DNA from 4 places in the Agrobacterium sp. GD03872 genome. Region 3 is predicted to be linked to each of the others. Evidence: predicted binding sites of a transcription regulator. Region 3 holds the regulator's gene; each other region holds the start of a gene.
What was found. The regulator PhoB, encoded in region 3, activates phosphate uptake and scavenging genes when phosphate is short. The targets are predictions, from matches to a motif close to TGTCATNNANCTGTCAT.

Region 1 (5,910 bases), on a different contig from region 3:
ACCGACTGGAACCGACGGCGGTAACCGCCGTGCTGGCCCGGCTCGCCGGGCCAATTTTCCTACCTCAGCACCATGGCTCCCGTCGGCCGCTCCATGTCCTGGCGAGGCCTTCCGACACGAGAACATCGCCCAGACTGCGGCCGTCTCTGATCAGGACACGAAGCTTGCGGCCATACCGGTCGGCATCTCGGCCGGGCCACGCTTTGATCTCGAAGGGACCCTCGTTGATCAGCTCAAGCATCCTGTCCGTGGCGCGGTTACCAAGTGCCAGCTCCGACGAGCACTTCGGTTCGCCCACCTCCGGCGTGTCGATATCGGCGATGCGGATCTTCTGGCGGTTCAGCCAGATCGTGTCTCCGTCGACGACGCAAGCCTCGCGCGAGCCCGTGGCGCATTTCTGGAATTGCATGCCTACCTTGGATCTGTTGTCGCTCGCGTAGGCTGAAATGCTGGTTGACGCGTTGAAGGCTGGAAAAGCTGCGAACAACGCCAACAGTGTCAACCGGATTGATCTCGACGTTCGCCTATCAGCACCAATTCTGATCTCGTCTTCATTCTTGCCCTTCAAATTCACAAGCCCTTAAATCAGTTGCCGGCACGCTTTACGCGCCACGGCTGAGTAGCCACGACGCTTTTTCTGGCGGAGGAGTTCGAGAAACAGAACGACGGCTTCACGTTCGGTTTTGAAATGATGGCTCATCGTCTGGCCGCTCGTTCCGATACGACCCCAACATCGCATCAGGCAAATTTCCCCGAACAGGTTTGGCTCGATGGACATCGCATAGAAGCGGGCCATGTTTTTCGTGAGGTCTGTCCTCTCGACATAAAGATGATAGGTGTAGCGGCTTGCCAACATAAGCGCCTCTGCTCGCAAACATCGGCATTTTCTGCTCGAATTATCTGACAATGGAGCGGGCGTCGTGCTCACGCTCTTTGCCAATGTGCTCGCAAACATCCGGGTCTGCTTGCAAACATCCGCCACGTGCTCAGATTAATTGCCAGCGACGGCATGGTCAAACCGGGACGCCTGCCTGTCGTAGTTGCTCGGTCAGCTGACGGGAATATTCGGGATCAAGGGTGCCCGCCAGGAAGGCGCGGATATACGGACATGCGCTGTGGCTTTCCCTCCTTGGCGCTTCGGGTGCAGGAGGTTCTGCAGCATGATCCGTTGTCAGGGCATCTCTTCGTCTTCAGGGGCCGCAGATCGGATATTTTGAAGATCATCTGGCATGATGGTCTGGGCGCCTGCCTTTTTACCCGGCGGCTGGAGAAGGGCCGGTTTATCTGGCCGAATATGGGATAGCATCCGTCAAGGTGGTGTAGAATTGGGACCGGGCCGTCATGATCAGGCGGCTCTGGGTGAAATTTCTCCATCGCAGCTACGCGAGGAGGTAGAGCTGAGTTTAAGTGCTGTCATTGAAGTTTCACGAGCCTGATAAACGGACGTCATATGTCGCCCATAGTGATGCAAATATTCAATCGATGCACCACTAACGATCAGGATTATTGTGATGCTGGCTCTGAACGGAGTTGCCGTGACCTATGCCAACGGCACCCAAGCTTTGAAGACAACGACATTGACGTTCAACCAGGGTCAGTTCGTCGTGCTCCTCGGTAGATCCGGCGCAGGCAAATCTACCCTCATCCGGACACTCAACGGCTTGGTTGCGCCGACGTCTGGTTCGATCACTTCTAACGATATTGGTGCTCTGGATGCGGAAACTAAGCTTCGCATTCACCGAAGGCGAACTGGGATGATATTCCAGCAGCACCAACTCATAGGGCGCTTGAGCGCGCTCGACAACGTCATGACGGGCCGCCTGGGCTACCACTCTGGCTGGCGTACGTTGTTCCCTATGCCGCGTTCGGATCGAAGGCTGGGGTTGGAATGCCTTGAACGCGTAGGCCTTCTTGATAAGGCTCTCGTCAGGGCGGATCAACTATCCGGCGGTCAGCAGCAACGGGTGGGCATTGCGCGCGCGCTGGTCCAGAAGCCCCAACTGGTCCTTGCAGATGAGCCCGTTGCAAGTCTGGACCCTGAAACGGCTGTCGAGGTCCTGTCGCAGCTTCGCGAAATATGCACAGCCGACGGCATCACTGCTGTGATCAGCCTTCATCAGATCGATCTAGCTCGCCGGTTCGGCGACCGGGTCATTGCTATGCGCGACGGGGAAGTGGTTGCGGACGCCGCTGTCGACGAACTGACCGATCAAATGTGTGCGTCGATCTACCGCAGCGCCCCAAGAAATCCGACCACAACACAAGATTTGTCCAACTACGAGTATGATCAACCTTTAGCTGCCATGGAGGCCGCATTATGAAGAAGCTTCTGTCCCTCGCATTCCTCGCCGTTCTTGGCTGGAGTTCGTTGGCGCATGCTGGCTCAAATCCAGAGACATTGCGCGTCGCGTTGCTACCGGACGAGAACGCCGCCACTGTCATCAAAAACAATCGTCCTCTCGAGGAGTATCTTGAGAAGACACTCGGTCGGGAGATTGAACTGATCGTAACGACCGACTACTCGTCAATGATCGAAGCGATGCGTTTCGGCCGGCTTGAGTTGGCTTATTTCGGGCCGCTCTCTTACACGCTCGCGAAAACCAAGGCTGATATCGAGCCTTTCGCAGCACTTATGAAGGATGGCGAAACTACCTATCGCGCTGTAGTTGTCGCCAATGCAGAGGCTGGCATCGAAAGCCTTGAAGATGCAAAAGGGAAAAAGGTCGCGTTTGGGGACGTGGCTTCCACCTCAAGCCACCTTATCCCGAAATCTATGCTGCTTAAGGCCGGAGTTGAGGCTGGAAAAGACTATAGCGAGAACTTCGTAGGGTCGCATGATGCCGTGGCTATTGCAGTGCAGAATGGCAATGCTCAGATTGGCGGACTTTCGTTGCCCATCTACAATTCAATGGTCGCTCGTGGCACCATTGATCCTAAGAAAGTTATCGCCCTCGCCGAGTCCGATCCGTTCCCGCAGTACCCCTGGACCATGCGGTCGGATCTTGACACTTCGTTGAAAGAGGCGATCACCAAAGCCTTCATCGACCTTAAAGACGAAAAGGTATTGGCATCCTTCAAAGCCGATGGGTTCGCTCCGATCGATGACAAAGCCTACGACGTCGTCCGTGAGCTCGGTAAAGTGCTGAACTTGGACCTGAGTCAGTAAGGCGCGTTCGAGACAGTTTCTCACCTTTCGACGCAGGCGCTGGCCTGCGTCCTTTCTTCCAGGATATGTGATGACACAGCCGTCGGCCGACTACGACTCTATCCTTCAACATCAAAACAAAGCTTGGACCAGAGCTGGCGTGATCGCGTTGGCAATTGCGTGTGTGATCATTGTTAGCAGTTATCACTCCGGTCTTCTTGATCTGGAGCGTCTGGGATCTGGGTTTCCTGCGCTCTGGCAGCTCGGTACGGAAATGTTTCCCCCGGATTTCAACCGAGGCTTGGAGTGGATCAGCCCTCTCATCGACACTCTGGCGATGAGTATAGCTGGGACTGCGATCGCGGTACTGATATCACTTCCAGTTGGCTTTTTCGCCTCAGGGAAAACAGCACCCAACGCTGTCATCTATATGATCTCGCGTGGATTGTTGAATGGTCTACGGTCGATCCCGGAGCTGATTATGGGCATCGTCTTCGTGGCGGCAGTGGGATTTGGAGCGCTCCCAGGCGTGCTGGCTCTTGGTCTTCACTCGGTTGGCATGGTGGGCAAGTTCTTTGCGGAGGCGATCGAGCATTGCGATAATGCGCCTATAGAAGCCGCACGCGCAGCTGGTGCGTCGCCGTTCCAGATCGTGACGCGGGCGATCTTGCCACAAGTTCTACCGCAATTGGCCGATGTGACCATCTATCGGTGGGAGTACAACTTCCGCGCCTCGACAATCCTGGGCACTGTGGGAGCTGGTGGTATCGGTTTCGAGTTGATGACATCCCTCCGGATCATGAATTATCAGGAGGTTCTTGCGATCATGCTCGTTGTCCTTCTGATGGTCACCATCGTTGACCAGGTCGGCGCTCTCCTCCGCCGCCAGCTGCAATAGAAGGATAAATTAAATGCTCCCAAAGGTAGTAATCACCCATCGCGTCCACGAGGAGATTATCTCAAAGCTATCTCCCCACGCTCGTTTAGTTTGCAACGATACTGATGATACATGGCCCCGCGAGAAACTGCTCGCAGAATTGAGCGACGCCAAGGCGATGATGGCGTTCATGCCGGACATGATCGACGCGTCTGTACTCGCGCACGCTCCCGATCTTCAACTTGTGGCATGTGCGCTGAAAGGCTTCGATAACTTCGACATCGAAGCCTGCACGCAGCGTGGAGTCCACGTCACGATAGTGTCCGATCTTCTCACTGACCCGACAGCCGAACTTACAATCGGTCTGATGATTGCTCTTGGGCGGCACATTCTGCCAGGCGACAAGAGCGTCAGGAGGGATTACAAAGGTTGGCGCCCTCGGTTTTACGGCCTTGGGCTGCAGGGCACAGCAATCGGCATTTTAGGGATGGGAGCGATCGGAAAAGCTATAGCACAGCGCCTAAGTACCTTCGGCGCCATTGTGTCGTACTGGGATCGTCAATCCCTGGACAAAGCCGATGAGATCAGACTGAACGTAAAGCCTCTTGAATTTGACCAGTTGATCTCGTCGTCTACCTTTCTTGTGTGTGCACTCCCGCTTTCGGCCGAAACGAAGCATCTCCTCGGCGCTGAACAACTCGCCAAAATGCCCAAAGGAGCACTTCTTATTAATCCTGCACGCGGAAGCGTGGTTGATGAAGAGGCTGTTGTCGCTGCATTGCAGGCGGGGCGCTTGGGAGGCTACGCCGCTGATGTTTATGAGATGGAGGACTGGGCCAGACCCGACCGGCCTGACAAGGTCCACGGGGGTCTCCTCAATCGCGAACATGATTCGATCTTGACACCCCACATAGGCTCAGCAGTGGCGAAGTCGCGTTTGGCTATCGAGCACGAGGCTGCTGACAACATTATAGATTTTGTCCAAGGCCGAAGACCTCGTGCGGCAATTAACGAGGTTCAACTAATTCCTTGATTAGAGAAAGTAATGTTTAGCCTTTCGCATGTCGCAGCATTCATAGAGGTAATCGAAACTGGCAGCTTTCACGAGGCGTCGCGACGGCTTCAGATATCCCAACCGACTGTCTCACATAATGTGAAACGATTGGAGGATATACTAGGGGTGCGGCTGGTCGAGAGGAGGAAGGACAAGTGTGTGCCGACTCGGCAAGGGCTCGTATTCTTGCCATTCGCACGCAGCCTTTTGACCGTCACGAAGAGATCTCTGGACCGCCTGCACAGCGGCCGGATTACGTTGGGTGCCAGTACTAACATCGGTACCTATATTTTGCCAGTCCACTTGAAGCGTTTACAGGATGCTCAAGGCCGGCCACCTGAGGTGGCCGTTGCCTCAAATCCTGAAATCATCGAAAAGCTCTTGAGGAAGGAGATTGATCTAGCCTTTACCGAATGGTGGGACGATCGAAAAGGATATCAAGCCCGCCTTTGGCGGAAGGAAAAGCTGGTAATAATCGTATCCCCACAGCATAATTGGAGGACGCGAAAAACAATTGAAGCGGCAGAGTTATTTCAAGAGTCCCTCATTGGCGGAGAACGTGGAACCGGTACCGGATCCGTGCTCCGCGAGGCCTTCGGCCAAGCGGCAGAGCAATTCCCAATCTCATTCAATGTCGGGAGCACTGAGGCTGTGAAGCATGCAGTTCGAGCTGGTCTCGGCATTTCGATCGTGATGAGGAGCACTGTCCTCGATGAGCTCGCGTCGGGTAGGCTTTATGAGGTTTCTGTTGAGAATGTGGTTCTCGAAAAGTCTGTGTGGGCTGTACATCCCGTACATATGGAGGATGGTTCACCGGAAGCAATCGCGCTTAAG
Region 2 (7,957 bases), on a different contig from region 3:
TGGTTCTCATCCTGTCGCTGATCTTTCTGGTCAAGTCGGGCGGCAAGACGGCGCTTGGGCTGATGCCTATCATCATTGGCACGGGCTGGTTCATCGTGCGCTGGCCCCGATGGCGCTACACGGTCGTGACGCTGCTGATGGTGGTTTTCGCCGTCGTGGTCGTCGGCACCACAGTCGATCCGGTGTTTTCGCAGATGCTGACCCGCATGGGGATCGACGCCAGCTTCACGGGCAGAACCGATATCTGGACCATCGCCATAGATTATATGCGTGAGAGACCGATCCTCGGATACGGTTATCAGGCCTTCTGGCGCAGTGATGCCCTGATGTCGAGTTTCATTGAAAGCAACAGTTGGGCGGCGACCGCTCCGGCTGCGCATAATGGCTATTTCGACCTTGTGCTTGCGGGCGGCGTGCCCGGCCTGGTGCTGGTGCTGGTGTGGATTTATCTTCTGCCGCTTCATTATCTTGGCAAAATGGATGAGACGACGCGCAAGAGCCCGCTGACACGGCTTTATGTCGGCGTCTGGCTTTACGTGCTCTTTTACGCATTTCTGGAAACGATCGTCCTGCTGAGCGCCGGTTTTATCTGGTTTTTCTTTATCGTTGCCGTGATCGGCCTGCATCTGCAGGCGAATGCCGGCCTCGTCGAGGACGAAGAGCGCCCCAAGGGGAAACCGGAACCGGCCTGAACCCCTGGTGTGATGCGGACAGGCGATACCGCACCCGCTACGATCCGCTGCCCTGCGGGTTAACCTGCCAATCGCCCGGCCAATAGGCTGGCCGCCCTGCTCCATCCGCCGCCGGGCCGCCTCTTCCACGAGGCTGAATGCATTTTGAGACGGCAGCGAAAATTAAGCGGGCAGCGCCGGGTCTAATATTCCGGCAAGCCCGACCGGGAGATCATTTGCGCGGAGCGGTACGGCGGCAGCGCCAGTTCCAGTCTCTTGGCTCACCCGTGTCCATATGGACCGATTCGGTGTGGCAATAGGTGCCGACGCCACCGCGTTCCGGCAGGGAACGCAGATAGGTGGCGAGTTCCCATTTGGAGACGCCCTTGATCTGGATATCGGCGGCATCGCAGGTATAGTGCTTGGAGCCCTGCCTTATGCCCTTCGGCGGACGATAGCCCGAGGTGACGATCGCAGGGCTGTTATAGTGGCGCTCCACATCCTTGATCATCCGCACCAGTTCCGGCTTGAAGCAGCCAACTTCGACGCGGTCCGTCTGCAGGAAAAGCCCGTTCGGAGAGACGCGGGTGAGGCCCGAGAGCGAAGCGAGCTTCATCAGGCCGGTCGGCTGGTCATCCTCTTCATCGAGATGGGCGTCATCGAATTCGTCGGACATCATCGAGCGGCCGGAAAGCGCAATGCCCATCGTCCCGTCCGCGGCTCCGGGCAAGGCGGCGACCTGCGTTTTGCCCGCAGTGCCGCTTTCAATCATCTTCGGCAGCCGCTTCTTGGCCGCGCCGGCGAAAAACGCCGCGAGCGTCACACCTTTGCCTTCACTCTCCTGCCCCTCGCCCGTCGCCCCGGCGTTGATTGCAGGCTGCGCAGCAGCGACCTGCTCCGGCTGCGGCACAGGAACGGCGGCAGGCTGACGATTTTCACTGCGCTGTTCCACCGGCGCCTGAGCGGTCGCCGGAGCCTGGACAGGCGCGGAGATTGGCTGAGGCTGAGGTTGCGCCGCCTGCACCGGCGCCGAATAGACGCTGCTGACGGCGGGAATGATTTTCTGGGAAGGAGCACCCGTGGCGGCGGCCGTGCCTGGCGCCCCCGCCGCACCGGCGGGCACGGCTGCGGATGCGGTGGAATAGATGCTGGTTGTCCCGGCGGAAATCGCTGTCGGCTGCGTCGTCAAGCCACCGATATCGGGGGCGGCGCCATAGGCCTGCGCCGGGCCGCCCGACGCCTGCGGCTGGGCGGGCGTCGCCGCTCCGGCCGCAGATGCCACGGCCGGATCCACATATTGCCCCGGCTGCGCACCGGCCGCGGGAGTGGCCGCGGCCGAAGCGGCGGTTTGCGGCGTCTGTTGTGCGGCAATTTCCGGCTTCTTGGTACTGGCGGCCATCTCATCGTCGGTCACCGCCGAAACGCATCCGGAAAGCCCGAGCAGCGAAACCGCGACGACAAGACGCTGACGGACAAGACGTCCCTTCGCGCTCTCGACAGTTTTCATGAGTGGCCTCCGTATCTTGCATTTCCAACGGCAGCACGGGAACGGAATCGTGTGCTTCCCCAAAACGGAACCAGCCGTTTTGATTCGCGGACTATGCCTCATCCCATCCGGACAAGGCAAGAGCGCCCGAAAACGCCGCTACCCACCGGAAAATTGCTACCAGGAACCGGTATTCTGCATAGATATCCACGGTTCGGCTGGTGCGAGGCTTTCGCCCTTCTGCAGAATTTCGAAGGAAATGCCATCCGGAGAGCGCACGAAGGCCATGTGCCCATCGCGCGGCGGCCGGTTGATGACGACGCCGTTCTGCTGAAGACGGGCGCAGAACTCATAGATATTGTCGACCTCATAGGCCAGATGGCCGAAGTTGCGTCCGCCGGTATAGTCCTCAGTGTCCCAGTTATAGGTGAGCTCGAGGCTTGGCGCCTTTTTTTCCCTGGCCGCAGCAATGTCGTCACGCGCGGCAAGAAACACCAGAGTGAAACGGCCTTTTTCGTTCTCGATTCGGCGTATTTCCGTGAGACCCAACAGGTCGACATAGAATTTAAGTGATTCGCCAAGGTCTTTGACGCGAACCATCGTGTGCAGATACCGCATTTTATTCCTCTCCATTACACGGGTCCGAAGCCGTTAAACGCATGATGGCAAGCCCCGGACAAGGACGGCGACATAAAAGCAGCTGCGCAAATCAAAAACTAGGGCTTGCGTGGAACCGTTACCAAGATGTTAATCTGGCGCACAGGAATCAGTTGACCGGTGTATGGCGCGTAATCGAGGGGTTGGCAGGATATGGCTGATAGGATGTCATCGAAAACGATAGTCGATGTCGAGGACCTTTCGGGCGATGCCGTGGACCTGACCGAAATTACCGGCGTCGTGAAGTGGTTCGATGTCGCCAAGGGTTTCGGCTTCATCGTGCCTGACAACGGCACCCAGGATGTGCTGCTGCACGTCTCCTGCCTGCGCCGTGACGGTTACCAGACAATCCTTGAAGGAACGCGCATCGTCGCCCTCATCCAGCGGCGCGACCGCGGTTTCCAGGCTTTCCGCATCCTGTCCATGGACCAGTCGACCGCCGTTCATCCCTCGCAGCTGCCGCCGGTGCGCACCCATGTGCAGGTAACGCCTTCGAGCGGGCTTGAGCGCGCCATCGTCAAGTGGTTCAACCGCACCAAGGGTTTCGGCTTCCTGACGCGCGGCGAAGGAACGGAAGATATTTTCGTGCATATGGAAACGCTGCGCCGTTTCGGCCTGACGGAGCTTCGTCCCGGCCAGGTGGTGCTGGTGCGTTACGGCGATGGCGACAAGGGCTTGATGGCGGCGGAAATCCATCCCGACAACCCGGTTTCCGTCGGGATGTCGCATTGATGTCCGCCCTGCGTCATATGGTGAAAAGCGCCATTATGGCGCTTGTTTTTTTAACGCTCGCCGGCGCCGCCCAGGCACAGGAACGCCAGACCTTCACGTCAGAGCCGCTCACTATTGAAACAGCTTCCGGCCAGACCCACGACTTCACCGCCGAACTGGCGCTTAACGATGCCCAGCGCGCGCAGGGCCTGATGTTCCGCAAGTCCATGGCGCCGGAAAACGGCATGCTGTTCGATTTCGGTGAAGCGCGCGATGTCGCCATGTGGATGCGCAACACGCTCATCCCGCTCGATATGCTGTTCATCGCCCGTGACGGGCGCATCACCCATATTCATGAAAACGCGGTCCCGCATTCGGAAGCGATCATCAGCTCCCGCGGTCCGGTGAAATTTGTGCTTGAACTGAATGGCGGCGCCGCGAAACGTTATGGCATCAAGCCGGGCGATATGGTCCGCAGTGCGCAGATCGGCAACCGGAAATGACCCTGCAGCGTTATTGTATCTGAACGAGCCGGACGAGGTTTCGCCCGGCTGACGTAATGTTCAGTAGACCGGCTCGATATGGCTCAAAATCCGGCAATTGGAAATGGAAGCGGCAAGGTTGATGGCGATGTCGATCGCCTCGACCGAATCGGCTGTGCCTTCCAGATAGATCACATCATTTTCGACAGTCGCCGAAATACGCGACTTCTCAAGACCCGATTCGAAGGCGAGAGCCGAGGTGATCGCCTGGCAAACGCCAGCCATGCGGTCTCCGAAGAAGCTTTCCTGAATGCCTGACAAATTGAACATATGCGTTCTCCTTCTTATGGACACAACAACGCCCTGAGGGCGGTTTTGTTCATCTCCGGTTCATCTATTTGTTCATCTTCCATTCATCTTGGAAAATTGGAACCCCCTGATCGATCACATTTTAGGTGATCGGGAACCATTTCGTGAGGCGGGCATTTCGCGCATGGGAGAGTGAAAGGCCCTCAAGGCAGGTAAAACAGGGAGGAAATTGACATGCTGATTCACAGGACCGAGCCGTGTCACCACGCCTCGTGGATGAAGCCGGTGGCGATCCACCTGCCGCTGTGCGTCGCTGTGGAGATCTACAGCCCGCTGGTGGCGCTTGATATGCTGATGTACCGCTGGCCCGAGGAACACGGGCCGGAATATGAGGAGGCGCGCAGGAACTGCCTCGATGCCATCGCCGGCAGATGCGACATCGAAAAAGCACGGGAATCGTTTCTCATTGCAAGCAGCCATGCCCATATCCTGAACGTCCACTAAAATTCAATCGACCGTCATGACGATTGAGCCCTTCCCCGCGGAGGGCTTTTCTTTACGTGGGGCCTGCGCAGCGCCTTCATGCACAAGGCAGCCCATCTGCCAGCCGATAATGACATGTAACTGTCACGCAAACGTTATAATCCGCATGAACGAATTCCATGGAATCGATTGGCGGGCAGTCCGCCGAAAGCTTGGGAGTGGAACTGGCCAGCATGGAAACTGTCTTTGCCCTTTGCGCAATTCTGCTCCTCGGCTTCAATCTTCTCGGCATCGTTCTCGCCGGCTGGCGCCTGACGAGGCGGGACGCCGAAAACGATCTCGTCCGGCAAAAACCGCCGGTCTCGCTTGTTGTACCGTTGCGTGGCGTTGAAAACTTCACGCCCCTAACGCTGTCACGCGCTTTCCAGCTCAACTGGCCCGATTACGAGCTGCTGTTCTGCGTCGCCGATGAGTTCGATCCCGTAATCGCCGAAGTCCGCAAGGCCGAGGCTGCCTTTCCCTCTGTTCCAATGCAATTGCTCATCGGCGATGACCGCATCAGCGCCAATCCGAAACTGAACAATTGCGTCAAGGGCTGGCGGACCGCCCGACATGAGTGGGTGATTCTCGCCGATTCGAACGTGCTGATGCCGAAATCCTATATTGCGACCATGATGTCGGCCTGGCGGCAGGATAGCGGGCTTGTCTGCTCACCGCCGCTCGGCTCCCGGCCGGTGGGTTTCTGGGCGCATGTGGAATGCGCCTTCCTCAACGGCTCGCAGGGCCGCTGGCAATATGCGGCGGAAGCGATCGGCATGGGTTTCGCGCAGGGCAAGTCGATGTTGTGGAACAAGCCGTTCCTGGAGGATAATGGCGGCATTCGCGCACTCGCCGCTGAAATTGCCGAAGACGCCGCCTCGACGAAGCTGGTGCGAAATGCCGGCCGCAAGGTGCATCTGGTTTCCGCCCCCTTCGAACAGCCGCTCGGCCAGCGCCATGCCGGCGAGATCTGGTCGCGCCAGACGCGCTGGGCGCGGCTGAGACGCGTGACCTTCCCGCAATATTTCGCCCCCGAAATCCTCACCGGTGCGCTTCCCCCACTTCTCTTCGCGCTCGCCGCAGCCGCCATGATGGATGTGAACCTCGCCGCAACCGCCCTTGCCGTCCTCGCGCTCATGTACATACCGGAACTGGCGCTCGCCGCCCTTAACGGCTGGCCGGTATCTCTCCATACGCTGCCGGCCATGATCGCCCGGGACATGATCATGCCCGCCGTCTGGACCCGAAGCTGGATCGGCAGCGCGGTGGCGTGGCGCGGCAACGTCATGACGATAGGCACTGCGGAGAGCACTCTGGCCGGTCCGTCAGCGGAATAAATAGCGGATTTTGAAAGACGTTACGCCGAAAAGCTGATGTACTGCTTCAAAATGGTCGGAGTGGAGAGATTCGAACTCCCGACCCTCTGGTCCCAAACCAGATGCGCTACCAGACTGCGCTACACTCCGCCGAGGCGATGGCTGGGGAAATACACGGTTCACCCGCAGTCCGCAACAGGGAAATTCATCTTTGTTCAACCACGGCCCCGACGGGCCGAATGCAACCCCGAAATGGCAGCGCGCGAACGGACAGCAGGGGGATAATCGTCTTGACTCTCACCTGAAGTCAGTCCATTTCAAATTCAACGTCCCTGACACGATTTGGTTATTCTATTCAGGTACGTGATGAATGATCCGGGGTGTTTCGCCCCACTGTCCAACCGGAGCAGTTTCGACATGTCTGCGAAGATTTACCGCCCTGCAAAAACCGCCATGCAATCCGGCAAGGCGAAGACCAATGTCTGGGTTCTGGAATTCGACGCCGAGGTTCCGCGCAAGATCGATCCGATCATGGGCTACACCTCCAGTTCCGACATGAAGCAGCAGCTCAAGCTGACATTCGAGACGCAGGAACAGGCCGAAGCCTATGCCCAGCGCAAGGGCATCGAATACCGCGTCATCCAGCCGAAGGAAGCAACCCGCAAGGTGGTTTCCTACACCGACAATTTCCGTTTCAACCGCACCCAGCCCTGGACGCACTGAAACACGACGATCAAGGTTTTTGCCGGAGTATCGATTGCCCGGCATGACGGCCCCTTAGCTCAACTGGATAGAGCAACTGCCTTCTAAGCAGTAGGTCGCAGGTTCGAGTCCTGCAGGGGTCGCCACCGCTTCTCACATTATCCATGAATGACTGGTTTGGGTCTGTGGCTGTGCGCCAACAGCAGTTATAGGCCCAGATCGTTCAGCTTCACCGTCGATCCATTGCCGACATTTGCGCTGCTGCATATTTGATGTTTTGTTTAGGCTCGAACGGCTGGCCTGACCAAGAGAGGAACTTCAATGCAAAAGAAAGCAGTGCTCCTCGATCGCGCCCAATGGGCCGAAAAAGAGAGCGTATGGCAAGGTGAGTTCCAAGGGCGTGCATTTGGCACAAATGTTTCGGTCATGTTTTATACCACGGACGAAATTGGCCGCGGCCCCAGGCTACACAAGCATCTCTATGATGAAGTCTTTATAGTGCGGCAAGGTCGAGCGCTTTTTACCGTTGGAGAACAGCAGTTTGAAGCTAGGGAGGGCCAAATCGTGTTTGGACCAGCCAACTTACCGCACAAGTACATTAACATGGGTCCGGGTCGCCTTGAGATGACGGACATTCATGTCACTGATGAATTTGCTCAAGAAGACTTGGAGTAGTCATCGGCTAATTCCCACACTCTTTGCGGTTTTCTCACTCGGGCGCAATGTACGATAGCTTAGGCCAATAGCCGTCATCAGAATCAGCCGCAGCGCCCCACCCGCGTTAGCCAACTTGCGCCTTCCATCCTCCTCCCCAGCAAGAGCGCCAGCCCTTTACCTTACCCCTGCCCCATCAGCGTAAAATACCCCCACACCGCCACGAAAAACGCGATAACAGCCACAATCGTCAGCGCCTTCTTCGCTTTCGGCCCGAGCGGTTCGCGCGGTTTTTTCGGCGGCACCGGTTTGCGGAACTTCACCACATTGTCGTTCATTTCATCATCGTCCTGGCTGTCGCTGCTGAAACCTCAGCCATATCCGTGGCATCGGCCTTTTCAATGCTTATATCTACCAGACCAGAACTATCATAAATATTACCAAGTT
Region 3 (7,957 bases):
TCGTCATGCGGTACCCGAAGCGGGCCGAGCCTTCGACGAAGGAATGCAGGACGTTGTTGCCATCCCCCGTCCAGGCAATGGTCTTGCCTTTGACAGGTCCGCGATGTTCTTCGAATGTCATGATGTCAGCCATGATCTGGCACGGATGCGTATCGTCCGTCAGGCCGTTGATGACCGGCACGGTGGCGTGTTCGGCAAGTTCGAGGAGGCGCGAATGATCCGTCGTGCGGATCATGATGGCGTCCACATAACGCGACAGCACCTTGGCCGTATCGCCAATCGTTTCCGCACGGCCGAGCTGCATTTCCGTGCCCGACAGAAAAAGGGTCTCGCCGCCAAGCTGGCGCATGCCGACATCGAAAGACACGCGGGTGCGGGTGGAAGGCTTTTCGAAGATCATTGCCAGCATCTTGCCGGCAAGCGGCTTTTCCGCCGTTCCGGCCTTCGTGGCGACCTTGCGCGCACGCGCATCGTCGAGAATTGCCCGCAGGTCCTGCGAGCCCATGGCCGACAGGTCGAGAAAATGTTTAGGTGAAGCCATTTCAAACAGTCCCATGCTCGCGAGCCTCCGGGAGAGGCCCGCCCTTTATTGTTTCCTCAGGCGATCTTTGCCTGTTTCGCGGTCAGGGAAGCAGCCGCCGCCTCCACACGTGCCAGACCCTCGCGAGCCTCTTCCGCCGTGGTGACGAGGGGCGGCAGAAGGCGGATGACGTTGTCGCCCGCGGGCACGCCCAGCAGATGTTCCGCCCGCATGGCCTGCAGCAGTTCGCCCGAAGGAACCCTGGCCTTGATGCCCAGCAGCAGGCCTTCGCCACGGATTTCCTCGATGACGTCAGGATAACGATCCTTCAGCGAGGCAAGGCCCTGGCGGAAGACCAGTGCGACATCACGGACCTTTTCCAGAAAGCCTTCGGAGAGAACGACGTCGAGCACGGCATTGCCCACCGCCATGGCCAGCGGGTTGCCGCCATAGGTGGTGCCGTGTACGCCTGCCGTCATGCCGGACGCAGCATCCGCCGTGGCGAGGCACGCGCCGAGCGGGAAACCGCCGCCGATACCCTTGGCAACCGCCATGATGTCGGGCGCAACGCCCGTCTGTTCATAGGCGAACAGCTTGCCCGTGCGGCCGACGCCGGTCTGGACTTCGTCGAAGATCAAGAGCAGGCCATGCTCATCGCACAGCGCCCGCAGGAGCTGCAGGAACTCCTTGCTGGGTGCGCGGATACCGCCCTCGCCCTGAATGGGTTCGATCAGAAGTGCGGCCGTCTCGGCCGTGATGGCGGCCTTCAGCGCATCGACATCAGCGAACGGCACCTGGTCGAAACCTTCGACCTTGGGGCCGAAACCTTCGAGATATTTCTGCTGCCCGCCGGCGGCGATCGTCGCCAGCGTGCGACCATGGAAGGCGCCTTCAAAGGTGATAATCCGGAACTTTTCCGGATGGCCCTTGGAATAGTGGTAACGACGCGCGGTCTTGATCGCGCATTCCAGTGCTTCCGCGCCGGAATTGGTAAAGAAGACCTTGTCCGCGAATGTCGCTTCCGTCAGGCGTTTTGCCAGCTTTTCCTGGCCGGGAACTTCATAGAGGTTCGAGACGTGCCAGACCTTCTCGGCCTGGGTCTTGATCGCATCCACGAGGTGCGGATGGGCATGGCCCAGCGAGTTGACCGCGACGCCCGCCGCAAAATCCAGATATCGTTCGCCGCTTTCCGTGAACAGCCAGACGCCCTCGCCTCGCTCGAAGCGCAGGGGGGCTCTTGCAAACGTATCGAACAATGGCGCGGCGGCTTCGGCCATGGCTGTATCACTCCTTGCGCGGATGCGCTGTCAGACGGTTGTCAATAGGCTCTCGGGGTTATCCCTCGCCTGAAAATCAAAAATGCCGCCTTGCGGCGGCAGGGGCACTATTGTCACTTCGCCTGCCGATGTCAACAAAAGTCCGCATTTCCCGGCCTTCTCAAGCACTAGTAGGTGCAGGCCAGCCAGCCCCAAGGTGTTGCCTTTCAGACTCAACTCGCCAGCAAGTTGGGGAAAACCGGAAAATCGATTCCAGATGATTCCCGCGACTCTTGCCACGGAGTCGGGCTGGCACTAGGTTAATCGCTAATTACTAGACTGCATTGCGGCGGAACTAGTCACCAAAAATCCGGCGGAAACCACGCTCGCGGCATGTCCACGAGACGGAGAGGGATTCTGCCGAAATTATACGCGACAAGCGGAGAAGCGGCATGAACTGGACAGACGAGCGGGTCGAGAAACTCAAGAAATTGTGGGCCGAGGGACTGAGCGCCAGCCAGATAGCAGCACAGCTGGGCGGTGTCAGCCGCAATGCCGTCATCGGCAAGGTCCATCGCCTCAATCTGCCGGGACGCGTCAAGGCCGGCGGTCCGGTCACTTCGGCGCGCTCCGCGCCCAAGCGTACCGCGGCTCCTGCCCCACGCGCGACGAATTTCGCGACCCGCGTCAGCGCAGCACCGGCACGCGCCCTGAACCGTTCGAACGCGGCAACGGCGCTGCACGAGGAGATCGACATCGAGACCGCTGAGGTCCTCGATTACGCTCCTTCGAGAAATGTCGTGACGCCGATTTCCCGTCGCCTGACGCTGACGGAACTGACGGAGCGCACCTGCAAGTGGCCGGTCGGCGACCCGTTGAAAGACGACTTCCATTTCTGCGGTTGTGAAGCGCTGGAATCTTCGCCCTATTGCAAGTTCCATGCGAAGCTTGCCTACCAGCCGGTAAGCGAGCGCCGCAAGGCTTGAGTGTTGCGGCACGCATTCGACACTCAAAAACTACGGGCCTTCGGGCCCGTTTTTTTTTGTGACAGAACTCGAGGCAGTTCCTGCGTCAGCCCATCAGCGAAACGCTGAGCCTATCCTGCATCACTGCTCCACCTGACCCGCAATCCGGATTTCATTGCCGGATTCCTGCGGGTGCTTGGTCGTCCCTTGAGACAAAGACCAAGCTGCCACATGTGGGGAAAACCCAAAAAACGAAAGGCCCGACGCCATTCCGGTGTCGGGCCTTTCGGTTTTTGGTGGAATGTGGTCCAGAGCGGAACCGTCAGTTTGGCCCGGCTCAGGCTTCCATCGAATATCCGGCGCCGCGAACGGTGCGGATGACATCCTGCATATGCGAAAAATTGAGCGCCTTGCGCAGGCGTCCGACATGCACGTCGACGGTGCGCTCATCCACATAGATATCGTGACCCCAGACGCCATCCAGCAGTTGCGAACGAGAGAATACCCGGCCCGGAGAGGTCATCAGGAATTCCAGCAGGCGGAACTCCGTCGGCCCGAGGCGCACTTCGCGGCTCTTGCGGTGAACGCGATGGGTCTCGCGATCCAGTTCGATATCGCCGCATTTCAGCACCGAAGACAAAACCTCGGGGCGGGCGCGGCGCAGCATCGCCTTGACGCGGGCCATGAGTTCCGGTGTCGAGAACGGCTTGACGACATAATCGTCGGCGCCGGTGGCAAGACCGCGAACCCTTTCGCTTTCCTCGCCGCGCGCCGTCAGCATGATGATGGGCAGGCGTTCGGTTTCCGGCCGCATTCTGAGCCGACGGCACAGTTCGATACCGGAAACGCCGGGTAGCATCCAATCCAGGATGAGAAGATCCGGAATGCGTTCCTGCAGCCTGATTTCCGCCTCGTCTCCACGCGGTATCGTGTCGACGTCGTATCCCTCAGCCTCGAGATTGTAACGAAGCAGGACGCTCAGCGCTTCCTCGTCTTCCACAACTGCAATCTTGGGCACCATATGCTAACTCCGCAAGCCTTCGCCTGTCTGTTACTCGGTCACCGAACCGAGCGTGTTGGAACTGTCGTCCTTCGGACGCTCGCCTTCCGGCTGACTGCCGGTGGTCATGTAATAGATCGTCTCGGCGATATTGGTGGCGTGGTCGCCGATACGCTCGATGTTCTTGGCGCAGAACAGAAGATGCGTGCAGGTGGTGATGTTGCGCGGGTCTTCCATCATGTAGGTCAGAAGCTCACGGAAGAGCGACGTATACATGGCGTCGATTTCTTCGTCGCGCTCGCGAATGGCGTTGGCCTTCTCGGCGGAACGCGTGGAATAAACGTCGAGCACTTCCTTGAGCTGCACCAGCGCCAATTCGGACAGGTGCTCGATACCGCGGGCCAGCTTGCGCGGAACGCCCGTTCCGGCAACCGCGATGACACGCTTGGCGGTATTCTTGCCGAGATCGCCGACACGCTCGAGATCGCCGGCAATTCGCAGGGTGCCGATAATCTCGCGAAGGTCGGATGCGACCGGCTGCCGTCTGGCGATGGTGACGATGGCCTTGTCACCGATTTCCCGCTCGGAATGATCGAGGATCGTATCGTCGGAAATGACTTTCTGGGCGAGCGCGGCGTCGGAATTGACGAGCGCGCGCACGGCATCGGCGCACATCTGTTCCGCAAGGCCGCCCATTTCGGCGATGCGGCGCGTCAGAAACTTCAATTCGTCGTCATAGACGGACAGGATATGCGAATGGGTCGTTGTCTGTGTCATGGTCTAGTCCTCCGGCTTGGCCTGCATGCGCGTGCCCGGAAGCGGGCACGCAGAGGCACCAGTCTTGTTCAGTTTTAATGAAGCGTCGGCCGGGATCAGCCGAAGCGGCCCATGATGTAGTCCTGCGTGCGCTGGTCGTCCGGATTGGTGAACATCTTGTCGGTTTCGTTTTCCTCGACAAGATGACCAAGATGGAACATGGCCGTGCGCTGGGAAACACGCGCCGCCTGCTGCATGGAGTGCGTGACGATGACGATCGTGTAATTGGTGCGCAGTTCGTGGATCAGCTCCTCGACCTTTGCAGTCGCGATCGGGTCCAGCGCCGAGCAGGGTTCGTCCATCAGGATCACTTCCGGGCTGACGGCAACGGCGCGCGCAATGCAAAGACGCTGCTGCTGGCCGCCGGAAAGACCGGTGCCGGATTCGTGCAGACGATCCTTCACTTCGTTCCAGAGACCCGCCTTCTGCAGGCTCTGCTCAACGATCTGGTCCATATCCGCCTTGTTACGGGCGAGGCCATGGATGCGCGGGCCATAGGAAATGTTTTCGTAGATCGACTTCGGAAAGGGGTTCGGCTTCTGGAACACCATGCCGACGCGGGCGCGCAACTCCACGACGTCGATCGCCTGATCGTAGATATCATCGGTATCGAGCGTGATCTTGCCGGTAACCCGGCAACCGTCGATCGTGTCGTTCATACGGTTCAGGGTACGCAGGAATGTGGATTTGCCGCAGCCGGACGGGCCGATAAGCGCGGTCACCGTATTTTCCCGAACGTTGAGGTTCACGTCGTAAAGCGCGCGCTTTTCGCCGTAATAAACCGAAACGTCCTTGCCGATCATCTTGTATGAAACTTCATTCATTTTCTTGTCCAGCGCCTTTTCAACTGCTGCTTCCGACAACATGTTCATTGCTCAATCTCCCTCTACCAGCGCCGCTCGAAGCGGCGACGCAACAGGATTGCGCCAACATTCATGACGATGAGGAACAAAAGCAGGATGATGATAGCGCCAGATGTTCTTTCGACAAAGGCGCGTTCAGCTTCGTTCGCCCACATGTAAATCTGCACCGGCAGGGCCGTGGACGGGTCCATCGGCGTTGTCGGGTAATTCGCGACGAATGCCACCATGCCGATCAGGAGCAGCGGTGCGGTCTCGCCCAGCGCGTGGGCAAGGCCGATGATGGTGCCGGTCAGGATGCCGGGCATGGCGAGCGGCAGCACGTGGTGGAAGATCGTCTGCATCTTGGAGGCGCCGAGACCTAGGGCTGCGGCGCGGATCGACGGCGGCACGGCTTTCAGGGCAGCGCGGGTCGCGATGATGATGGTCGGCAGGGTCATCAGCGTCAGGACAAGGCCGCCGACCAGCGAAGCCGAACGCGGAAAGCCCATGAAGTTGATGAAGACCGAGAGACCGAGCAGACCGTAAACGATCGAGGGAACAGCCGCGAGATTGTTGATGTTCACCTCGATCAGATCCGTCAACCGGTTCTTCGGGGCGAATTCCTCGAGATAGATGGAGGCCGCGACACCGATCGGCAATGACAGCACCAGCACGATCAGCATCATGTAGAAGGAGCCGATGAGCGCCACGCCGACACCCGCGGCTTCCGGACGGCTCGATGCGCCGTTGACGAAAATGCCGGTGTTGAAGTGTTTGCCGAGCTGGCCGCTTTCGGCGAGCTGGTTCATCCAGCCGAGCTGCTGGTTGGAGATACGGCGATTGGCCTCATCCGCAGTCAGATCGACCTGACCCTTGAAGGCGCTGTCGACGTCGCCCGACGCCAGGAGCGTGACGGTGCGCGTGGTGCCGATGACGGCGGGATCGGCGACGACGATGTCGCGAAGCTGCGTGCGCACGCTGTCGGAGATCAGCAGGTTGACGGCACGAAGACCGGTGCGGTCCGTCGGCGCGACGCCGAGAACCTTGGCGACCGCATCGCGGGCGACAACGGGATAATTGGCCGTCATCAGCTTCGCCGGGTTGGTGGCGCGCTCGTTCCTCGGATCGATGATCTGTTCGGAAAACTCGACCGGAACGGTGATCATCGTCTGCTGGAAGGCGGTGTAACCCTTGGAAACGACCGACCAGAGCAAAAGGAAGAGGAAAAGCAGGCCGAAGGAAATCGCTGCCATTCCGTAAGCACGGAAGCGGCGTTCGGCGGCATAGCGGCGCTTGATGCCGATATCACGGCGTATGGCCTTGTTGCCGGCGCTTGCGCCGGCTGCGGGAGAAACGATGTCGGTCATTCATATTGCTCCCGGTATTTGCGCACGATGTAAAGCGCGTAGATATTCAGGCAAAGCGTGATGGCGAAAAGCGTGATGCCGAGCGCGAAGGCGACCAGCGTCTGCGGCGAGGTGAATTCAAGGTCGCCGGTGAGCTGGCTGACGATCTTGACCGTCACGGTGGTCATGGGCTCGAAGGGGTTGAGCTGCAGGCGGGCGGCAACACCCGCGGCAAGAACCACGATCATGGTTTCGCCGATGGCGCGCGACGCCGTCATCAGCACGGCGCCGACGATACCGGGAAGAGCGGCCGGAATAATGACCCTCTTGATTGTCTCGGAGCGCGTGGCGCCAAGGCCGAGGGAACCGTCACGCAGCGAGCGCGGCACGGCGGTGATGATGTCGTCCGACAGCGACGACACATAGGGGATCAGCATGATGCCCATGACGAAGCCGGCGGTGATGACGCTCTGCGCCTGGATGAAGTTGGCGTAGTTGCCCGTCGCCAGACCGTTGATCTGCGTGGAAATGTCTCTGAGGAAAGGACCGACCGTCGTGAGCGCGAAGAAGCCGTAGACGATGGTCGGAATGCCGGCGAGCACTTCGAGCAGCGGCTTTGCCATCGAGCGGAAGCGAGGCGAGGCATATTCCGCCATATAGACCGCCGAGAACAGGCCGACCGGAACCGCAACCAGCATGGCGACGAAGCCGATGTAAAGCGTGCCGGCAAGCAGCGGGATCAGGCCGAACTGGCCGGAGGAGTCCGTGGCGCCGGCCGCCGCAAACCGCGGATCCCATACCGTTCCGAAGAAGAACTGGTGCGCCGGGACCATGGTGAAGAACTGGATCGCCTCGGTCAGCATCGAAAGGACAATGCCGATGGTCGTCAGGATGGCGATGGACGAGGCGACGAGCAGGGCTGCGAGAATGACCTTCTCGACCTGGTTGCGCGCCCGGAAGCGCGGTGCAATCGCACGCAGCGCATAAGCGGCGCCGCCGAGTGCAGCGACCAGCACGATGGCGATCATCGCGATGCGGCTGGTGGAGGTCATGGCGTTGAGTGTGTGGGCGGCATCGACCATGAACCGCTCGGGATCGCCGGCGATTGCCACACCTTTCGCTGCCAGAAGCGGCCGGACAGCCGCCGTATCCGTCTCGACCTGCGCCGTTTCCTCCGGCGTCAGCCGCTGGAGGCCGCGGGCGATCGAGGTC
Region 4 (7,957 bases), on a different contig from region 3:
CAATCTCGATGAGTTCTTCATGGTCCGCGTCGCCGGCCTCGAAGGGCAGGTGCGCCAGAAGATCACCGTCAAGACGCCCGACGGCAAGACGCCGGCCGAACAGCTCGAAGATATTCTGAAGGAAATCGACAATCTGCAGATGGAGCAGCAGGCTTCGCTTGCCGTTCTGCAGCAATATCTCGCCAAGGAAGACATCTTCATCGTGCGCCCGGCCGCATTGTCTGATGCGGACCGCACCTGGCTGGAGACGGAGTTCGAGGAACGCATGTTCCCGGTTCTGACGCCGCTCTCCATCGATCCGGCGCACCCGTTCCCCTTCATTCCCAACCTTGGCTTTTCCATGGGCCTGCAGCTCGACAGCGTCAACGGCCGCGAGCCGATGACGGCGCTCCTGCGCCTGCCGCCGGCGCTTGACCGTTTCGTGCGCCTGCCGGATGAAAAGAACGCCATCCGCTACATCACGCTCGAAGATGTGGTCGGCCTGTTCATTCACCGGCTTTATCCCGGCTATAGCGTCAAGGGATTCGGCACGTTCCGCATCATCCGCGACAGCGATATCGAAGTCGAAGAAGAGGCGGAAGATCTGGTCCGTTTCTTCGAAAGCGCGCTGAAACGCCGCCGCCGCGGTTCCGTCATCCGCATCGAGACCGACAGCGAAATGCCGCAGTCGCTGCGCCAGTTCGTGGTGCATGAGCTTGGCGTGCCTGATAATCGCGTCGCCGTTCTGCCCGGCCTTCTTGCGCTCAACACCATCTCGGAAATCGTCCGCGCGCCGCGCGACGACCTGAAATTCGAACCATACAACGCCCGTTTCCCCGAGCGCGTGCGCGAACATGCCGGCGATTGCCTTGCCGCCATCCGCGAAAAGGACATGGTGGTTCACCACCCCTATGAAAGCTTCGACGTCGTCGTGCAGTTCCTGCTGCAGGCGGCGCGCGATCCCGAAGTGCTCGCCATCAAGCAGACGCTTTACCGCACCTCCAATGACAGCCCGATCGTTCGCGCGCTGATCGATGCGGCCGAAGCCGGTAAATCCGTCACCGCGCTGGTCGAACTGAAGGCGCGTTTTGATGAAGAGGCGAATATCCGCTGGGCGCGCGACCTGGAACGCGCCGGCGTGCAGGTCGTCTTCGGCTTCATCGAACTCAAGACCCACGCCAAGATGTCGATGGTGGTGCGCCGCGAGGACGGCAAGCTCAGGACCTATTGCCACCTCGGCACCGGCAATTACCACCCGATCACCGCCAAGATCTATACCGACCTGTCCTTCTTCACCTGCAACCCGAAGATCGCCCATGACATGGCGAATATCTTCAACTTCATAACCGGTTATGGCGAACCGGAAGAAGGCATGAAGCTCGCCATTTCGCCCTATACGCTGCGCTCGCGCATCGTGAAGCACATCAACGAAGAGATCGAACATGCCAAGCGCGGCGCGCCGGCGGCGATCTGGATGAAGATGAATTCGCTGGTCGACCCAGAAATCATCGATGCGCTTTACCGCGCCAGCGCCGCTGGCGTGGAGGTCGATCTCGTCGTGCGCGGCATCTGCTGCCTGCGCCCGCAGGTGCCTGGTCTGTCGGACAATATCCGCGTCAAATCCATCGTCGGCCGCTTCCTCGAACACAGCCGGATCTTCTGCTTCGGCAATGGTTTCGGCCTGCCGTCGGACAAGGCGCTGGTCTATATCGGCTCGGCCGACATGATGCCGCGCAACCTTGATCGGCGCGTGGAAACGCTGGTGCCGCTCACCAATCCCACCGTGCATGAGCAGGTTCTTTCACAGATTATGCTGGGCAATCTCATTGACAACCAGCAGAGCTACGAGATACTTGCGGACGGAACGTCGAGGCGCATCGAGGTGCGTAAAGGCGAAGAACCGTTCAACGCGCAGCACTATTTCATGACCAATCCCAGCCTTTCCGGACGTGGTGAAGCCCTGAAATCCAGTGCGCCAAAATTGATTGCCGGGTTGATTTCGTCCCGCAAGAAACAGGCTGAATGACACGATCAGAAGCACAGGGGCGGCTGACCGGCCTTGCCCCCGTTTCCGTCATCGATATTGGTTCGAACTCCGTTCGTCTTGTCGTCTATGAAGGTCTCTCCCGCGCGCCCGCCGTGCTGTTCAACGAAAAGGTCCTGTGCGGCCTTGGCAAGGGACTGGCGCTGACGGGGCGCATGCATGAGGAAGGTGTGAGCCGGGCGCTGATGGCGCTGAGGCGCTTCCATGTGCTTTCCGAGCAGGCGCAGGCGCAGAAGCTTTATGTGCTGGCGACGGCTGCGGCGCGTGAGGCGGAAAACGGCCCGGATTTCATCCGCGAGGCCGAAGCCATTCTCGGCTGCGAGATCGAAGTGCTGTCAGGCGAAAAGGAAGCGCTTTATTCCGCCTATGGCGTGATCAGCGGTTTCCATGATCCCGATGGCATCGCGGGTGACCTTGGCGGCGGTTCGCTTGAACTCATCGATATCAAGGGCAAGAGCTGCGGCGAAGGCATCACCCTGCCGCTCGGCGGCCTGCGGCTGTCGGAACAGTCGGACGGTTCGCTGGAAAAAGCGGCGACGATCGCCAGAAAACACGTGAAGTCCTTCGCAAAGCTTCTGGCGGCGGGTGAGGGGCGCACCTTTTACGCCGTGGGCGGCACCTGGCGAAACATCGCCAAGCTGCACATGGAGATCACTGGCTATCCGTTGCATATGATGCAGGGCTATGAATTGCCGCTCGAGGAAATGCTGAATTTCCTCGAGGAGGTCATTGTCTCCCGGGACAGCAAGGATCCGGCCTGGCAGGCGGTTTCCAAGAACCGCCGTTCGCTCCTGCCCTTCGGCGCCATCGCCATGCGTGAGGTTCTGAGGGTGATGAAACCGGCCAGGATCGCCTTCTCGGCGCAGGGCGTGCGTGAAGGTTATCTTTATTCGCTGCTCACGGAAGAAGAGCGGGACTCCGATCCGCTGCTGGTCGCGGCGGATGAGCTTGCCATTCTGCGTGCCCGTTCGCCCGAACATGCGCGTGAGCTGGCGGACTGGAGCGGCCGTACCTTCCCGGTCTTCGGCATTGACGAGACGGAAGAGGAAAGCCGCTACCGGCAGGCCGCCTGCCTTCTGGCCGATATCAGCTGGCGCGCCCACCCGGATTATCGTGGCCTGCAGGCGCTCAACATCATCGCCCATTCATCCTTCGTGGCGATCACCCATCCCGGCCGCGCCTATATTGCGCTCGCCAATTATTATCGCTTCGAAGGCCTGAACGACAACGGCACCACCGAGCCGCTCGCGGCCATGGCGGGTGACCGGTTGCAGGAACTCGGAAAATTGCTCGGCGGCCTGCTGCGCGTGGTCTATCTCTTCTCGGCCTCGATGCCCGGCGTTGTCGACCACTTGAAATTCCGCAGGTCCGACAATCCGGATCTCGATCTGGAATTCGTCGTGCCGCATGCTTATTGCGATTTTGCCGGCGAGCGCCTGGATGGGCGGTTGCAGCAGCTGGCGAAGCTGACCGGAAAGCGGCTGGCATTCGTGTTCGAGTAATGGCGGCAAAAGTCTGTTTTGCGGCGCAGGTCAGGACCAGCGCTCGCAAAAGGCTTCTATGTCGTTCGACTGAAAGTCGGAAAGCCGCGCCATGATCGTTTCGAATGGCCAGTCCCACCAGGCGATTGAAGCAAGCTTTTCCGCGATGGCCCGGGAAAATCGCTCGCGTATGATTTTTGCGGGAACGCCACCGACGATGGTGTAGGGCGGCACGTCCCTGGTGACGACCGCGCCGGCGGCGAGCACTGCGCCGTCACCAATCTTGACACCCGGCAGGACGATGACCCCGTGGCCGATCCAGACATCGTGGCCGATGATGGCACGGTCCTCTTTCCGCCGTTTGAAAAAGGCATCGTCGCGTACCGCATCGGCAGAGTAATATTCCGGGCAATAGCTGAACCGATGCATGGATGGCCGGTCCATCGGATGGTTCGGAGCGCCTATCCTGACCTCAGCGGCGATGGCGCAGAATTTTCCGATCGTCGCATCGCCCACCATGCAGCGTGGTCCGAGATAGGAGTAGTCACCAAGTTCGGCATTGTGCAGGGTAGTATCTGCCAGGATCTCGCAGCACGCGCCGATCTGCGAATCTCTTATGCTCGCCGTGGCATGGATGATGGTTTCTGCAATTTTCGGGTGCTTGGCCTGTGCGGTCGAATCCATTCCTGCCTCCAGATTTGCGCCTGCTTAACCGGGCATGATGAAAGACCTGTGACGTGGCATGGCCAGGGCTGTTCGGCCCTCTTCAAATGCAGATCAGCGTCGGCACCGGCGAATGTCACTTGTGTGTGACATTCGCCGCCGCCTCTTTTTTACTTCCAGTAATGGTCGGATATGTTCTGAGCGTTGCGGATGATGTGGCCGGCAATTTCCGGGTCTCCGCCCTCGAAGGTCTGCGGATCGGCGCCGCATAACCGCAGGAAAAGCTGCTGGTGCGCGACGGCCGTAAAATAGTCACGAGGCGGTGGCTGCATGTCTGAATCGACGGTCTGGAACGCCTCGACGACTTCCTTGCCGGCGCGCTCGAGCGCTGCGTGAATGGTGGCCATCATCGCCGCTTCCGTATGTTGCAATATATCCTGAACCTGCCGTTCTGCCGGGGTCAGAACCGGGCAACTCTCATTCATCGAACATCTCTCCTGTCGGTGCGCCATCTTGCTGAGCGATATTATCGCATGGATTGTGTCGGCTTTGCGGGAAAGATGGAAATCGCGGCGTTGAGCGAAGCACAACGCCCTGCGAGAGGGCACTGGGTGAAACGGCAATGGGCTGACATTCCGGCGTAAACGGTTCAGCCGTGTCCGAGCGCTTTCCGGATACAGGCGCTGAGATAGGCATATTGCAGCGGTGTCGTCTTCGCCATGGCCTCCATGCGCGAGGCGGGTTTGTCCTCATATCCGACGGGAATATCGAACTGCGCAAAGGTAAAGTCCCAGCGCGTACCCTCGACGATATTGTAAAAGTGGTCGGCGCCGCTGACGGCGGTTTTGGCAAGCTCACCGCCGAAAATGTCCTGAACCACCAGTGCGGTGACGCTGCCCTGCCCACGGGCGGGGTTTTCGCGCGACCAAAGGCTGCTGGTTTCGCCTGACCAGCTTTTCCTCAAGGCGTAATAAAGTCGTTCGGCATGGTCCTGCATGAAAAGTCTTTCCCGTTTCGGATCACGGTTCCGGATATGAGCAGAATCGGAACGGAGCGCCGCGCATCCCCTGAAGGCTGCGCGGCGCTCTGTCTGTTGAATGTGCGCGGATGCGCGGACGGCGCCGGAACGAAGCCCGGCGTCGGGATATTATTTGGCGTCGAGCAGATCCTTGACTTCCAGCAGGACGAATTCGTTGTCGTCAGCCTTGTCCAGCGCGCGGCCGGCCGAGAAAGGCAGGTTGTTGTCGTTGCCGACGATGATATGCGTGGCATCGACGCGGTCGACATTCTCGATGGTGACGAAAGGCATGTCGTAATAACCGTTGCCGCCGCCCTGACGCTTCTTGTTGTCGGGGTCGGAGATTTTCAGAAGATCGATATAGCCGATCTTGCGCGCGGCCTTGCCGACATTGGCGTCATTAAATTCGATCTTGTAGATGCGCTTGACCTTGGAGGGCACGGCGAAGCAGTTTGCTTCCGGCTTCTTCGGGTCGGCGCAGGCCTTGTCGGCGGTGCCGGCGCCATTGTCGCGCTCGATGACCAGCGCGGTGCTGTCATCAAGCATGTTGAAGTCGCCGATGGCTTCGCCGCCCTGTGCCAGCGGATAAAGCCAGGTGCGGCCGGTCCATTCCTTCTTGGCGGTGTCGAGCTCGATGATGCGCAGTGCGGTCGCGCCGTCTTCGGTCTTCTCCACCTGGCCGTCAGCCATGTAGAGCGGGCCTTCCAGAAGGCCGTAGAGCTTGGAGCCGTCCTTGGAAAGCGCCATGCCCTCATAACCGCCCGAGCGCTTCAGGTTGAAGGCCGGCATTTTCTGCGTCGGGTTGCCGGGCAGCGCCAGGGTCGGATGGTCGGGCGACTTCACGTCGATATCGCCGGCCTTGGTGGAGATCACGTCGGTCAGCTTGCCGTCGCGGGTAAATTTCAGGATGTAAGGACCGAATTCCTCACCGACCCAGAAACCATCGGCAACCGGCTGAATGGATTCGACATCGAAATCCGCGCCCGTGAGGTAACGCTTGCTCGAGCCTTCGAGAACGATGGGGAAGGGCGCCTTCATATCAGGGTCGGAGAGGAACACGGTTTCAAGCGCGTTGACCTTGCCGGCGTCCCAGTCGAACTTCAGGTGGTGAAGCATCAGCATGGCGTCGCTGGAATTGAGCTTGGAGCCGAAACCATTGTCGGAAAGGCTCCAGAAGCTGCCGTCGGGCATCGCCTTGATGCCGGAAAAGCCCTGCATCGGCTGGCCGTTGAACGGCATGGAAAGGCCGGTCAGGCGCACGCCATCCTTGCCGGGCACGGTGCCGAGACCTTCCGCGCGCTTGCGGTCGGCGGTCGTGAACTTGGCGGAGGTCTTGAGATGTTCGGGCGCGTCAGCAGGTGCTGCGATGATGGTGTTGGCCGGCAGGATGGCGTGGGAGACCAGCTTTGCCGGAAACTCCTGCTCTGCGGCGTGCGATGCGGTGGCCAGCGCGATAACCGCGCAGGATGCGAAAAGAATGTGCTTCATGATGGAGACCCCTCTCAGTACCTGTTGAAGACAGGATTGACGCGATAGGGTCGTCGCATGACAGGCAGGTGATTGCCGTTTGAAGCTTTGATGAATTTTGATGACGGACGCTCCGGAGAAACAGGATTGCGCCGTTTCCCGCGCCTAAGCGGCGGGCGCCTGATATTGGCTGAGCGTGCAGACGCCCAGCGTCTGGCCACGGCCCTTCACCGCATGTTCGCCGAGATATTCGCTGCGCACGCCCTTCGGAAGCACCAGCTGATGGGCGAGATCGGCGGAAATCAGCACCGGGTGGCCGAGCATCTTGCTCAGCGATTCGAGCCGGGAGGTCGTGTTCACCGTATCGCCGAAATAGGTGATCTTGTGATGATCGACACCGATTTCCGCGGTGATAACAGGCCCGCCATGGATGGCGAAGCGCAGGCGCGGCATTTCGCCGAAACGGGAAAGCCACATGTCGCGTTTTTCATCGATGGTCGCCTGAATGTCGAAAACGCAGCGCACGCAGGCTGCCCGCCTGATCGCCATGTGATAGGGCCAGGTGATGATGGCGGCGTCGCCGATATAATCGTCGATGACGCCGCCGTGTTTCCTGACCGGCGCGGCATAGGTCGCGAAGATTTCACCCAGGAATTCCTGGGCCTTCAGGTCGCCATTGGTTTCGGCAAAGGAGGTGGAGCCGACGAGATCGATGAAGATGAAGACGCGGTCTTCGCTGACGGGGCGGCGATAGCGGCCTAAAATGAGATCGATGAAGATATCGCGGCCGAGAAGTTCGCGCACGCGCATGATGAAGACGATGATGCCGCAGACGATGAGGGTGAAGATGAGCGTCTGCATCTCCGCATGCACCGCTCTTTTCCAGGTGCCGGGAAATATGCCGCTCAACCACAGGATTGTGCCGCCGAGCCCGAATCCGCAAAAAACGAGGATGGCGTAGATGATGAGGCCGACGGCGATATAGGCGGGAGTCGGCAGGGCGCTGACCCGCCGCGACAGGCCGGGCATGATGTAACCGCGTTCAAAGGCGAGAATGGGCGTGCAGGCGAAAAGCGCATAGGTCGCGCCGATCAGCGCGCCGCCGCCATATTCGAGCAAGGCGTAGGCCACGCCGCTGCCGGCCACGGTAACGAAGAGCACCACGTAATCCAGAATGGGCAGCAATTTTCTCATGGTTCTTGATCTCGGGAAGGGAAGGCCCGCCGCTCCCTTCGGGCGAAGCTTCTGTTCAGGTCATATGTGACATTAGTGTGGAAAATGCGCCGCAAAAAGTGAGCAATCGGT

Region 1: phnC (phosphonate ABC transporter ATP-binding protein) is a predicted target of PhoB. The motif match lies at 1,412-1,428, and genes of this name have one in related genera.
Region 2: N5D22_RS08635 (ceramide glucosyltransferase) is a predicted target of PhoB. The motif match lies at 4,931-4,947, and genes of this name have one in related genera.
Region 4: N5D22_RS13410 (DapH/DapD/GlmU-related protein) is a predicted target of PhoB. The motif match lies at 4,226-4,242, and genes of this name have one in related genera.

Annotation. Positions count from the first base shown of each region.
Region 1 covers NZ_JAOCCY010000014.1:160-6,069, forward strand. Annotated here, with positions in the region: partial or broken gene N5D22_RS21650 (hypothetical protein) at 1-24, shown strand, start outside; gene N5D22_RS21655 (thermonuclease family protein) at 65-409, opposite strand; gene N5D22_RS21660 (WGR domain-containing protein) at 581-856, opposite strand; gene tnpB (IS66 family insertion sequence element accessory protein TnpB) at 1,109-1,303, shown strand; gene phnC (phosphonate ABC transporter ATP-binding protein) at 1,512-2,321, shown strand; gene phnD (phosphate/phosphite/phosphonate ABC transporter substrate-binding protein) at 2,318-3,166, shown strand; gene phnE (phosphonate ABC transporter, permease protein PhnE) at 3,237-4,043, shown strand; gene N5D22_RS21685 (phosphonate dehydrogenase) at 4,057-5,055, shown strand; gene N5D22_RS21690 (LysR family transcriptional regulator) at 5,068-5,910, shown strand, end outside.
Region 2 covers NZ_JAOCCY010000003.1:220,857-228,813, forward strand. Annotated here, with positions in the region: gene N5D22_RS08600 (O-antigen ligase) at 1-692, shown strand, start outside; gene N5D22_RS08605 (YcbK family protein) at 904-2,178, opposite strand; gene gloA (lactoylglutathione lyase) at 2,335-2,775, opposite strand; gene N5D22_RS08615 (cold-shock protein) at 2,968-3,546, shown strand; gene N5D22_RS08620 (DUF192 domain-containing protein) at 3,546-4,028, shown strand; gene N5D22_RS08625 (BON domain-containing protein) at 4,089-4,337, opposite strand; gene N5D22_RS08630 (DUF982 domain-containing protein) at 4,551-4,820, shown strand; gene N5D22_RS08635 (ceramide glucosyltransferase) at 5,033-6,175, shown strand; tRNA gene N5D22_RS08640 (tRNA-Pro) at 6,228-6,304, opposite strand; gene N5D22_RS08645 (ETC complex I subunit) at 6,572-6,877, shown strand; tRNA gene N5D22_RS08650 (tRNA-Arg) at 6,926-7,002, shown strand; gene N5D22_RS08655 (cupin domain-containing protein) at 7,178-7,531, shown strand; gene N5D22_RS08660 (hypothetical protein) at 7,693-7,848, opposite strand.
Region 3 covers NZ_JAOCCY010000002.1:504,107-512,063, reverse strand. Annotated here, with positions in the region: gene argF (ornithine carbamoyltransferase) at 1-541, opposite strand, end outside; gene N5D22_RS06450 (aspartate aminotransferase family protein) at 598-1,797, opposite strand; gene N5D22_RS06445 (GcrA family cell cycle regulator) at 2,229-2,762, shown strand; gene phoB (phosphate regulon transcriptional regulator PhoB) at 3,079-3,762, opposite strand; gene phoU (phosphate signaling complex protein PhoU) at 3,793-4,518, opposite strand; gene pstB (phosphate ABC transporter ATP-binding protein PstB) at 4,614-5,429, opposite strand; gene pstA (phosphate ABC transporter permease PstA) at 5,444-6,766, opposite strand; gene pstC (phosphate ABC transporter permease subunit PstC) at 6,763-7,957, opposite strand, start outside.
Region 4 covers NZ_JAOCCY010000004.1:482,239-490,195, reverse strand. Annotated here, with positions in the region: gene N5D22_RS13420 (RNA degradosome polyphosphate kinase) at 1-2,005, shown strand, start outside; gene ppx (exopolyphosphatase) at 2,002-3,525, shown strand; gene N5D22_RS13410 (DapH/DapD/GlmU-related protein) at 3,556-4,188, opposite strand; partial or broken gene N5D22_RS13405 (hypothetical protein) at 4,304-4,652, opposite strand; gene N5D22_RS13400 (hypothetical protein) at 4,817-5,164, opposite strand; gene N5D22_RS13395 (esterase-like activity of phytase family protein) at 5,315-6,673, opposite strand; gene N5D22_RS13390 (adenylate/guanylate cyclase domain-containing protein) at 6,818-7,846, opposite strand.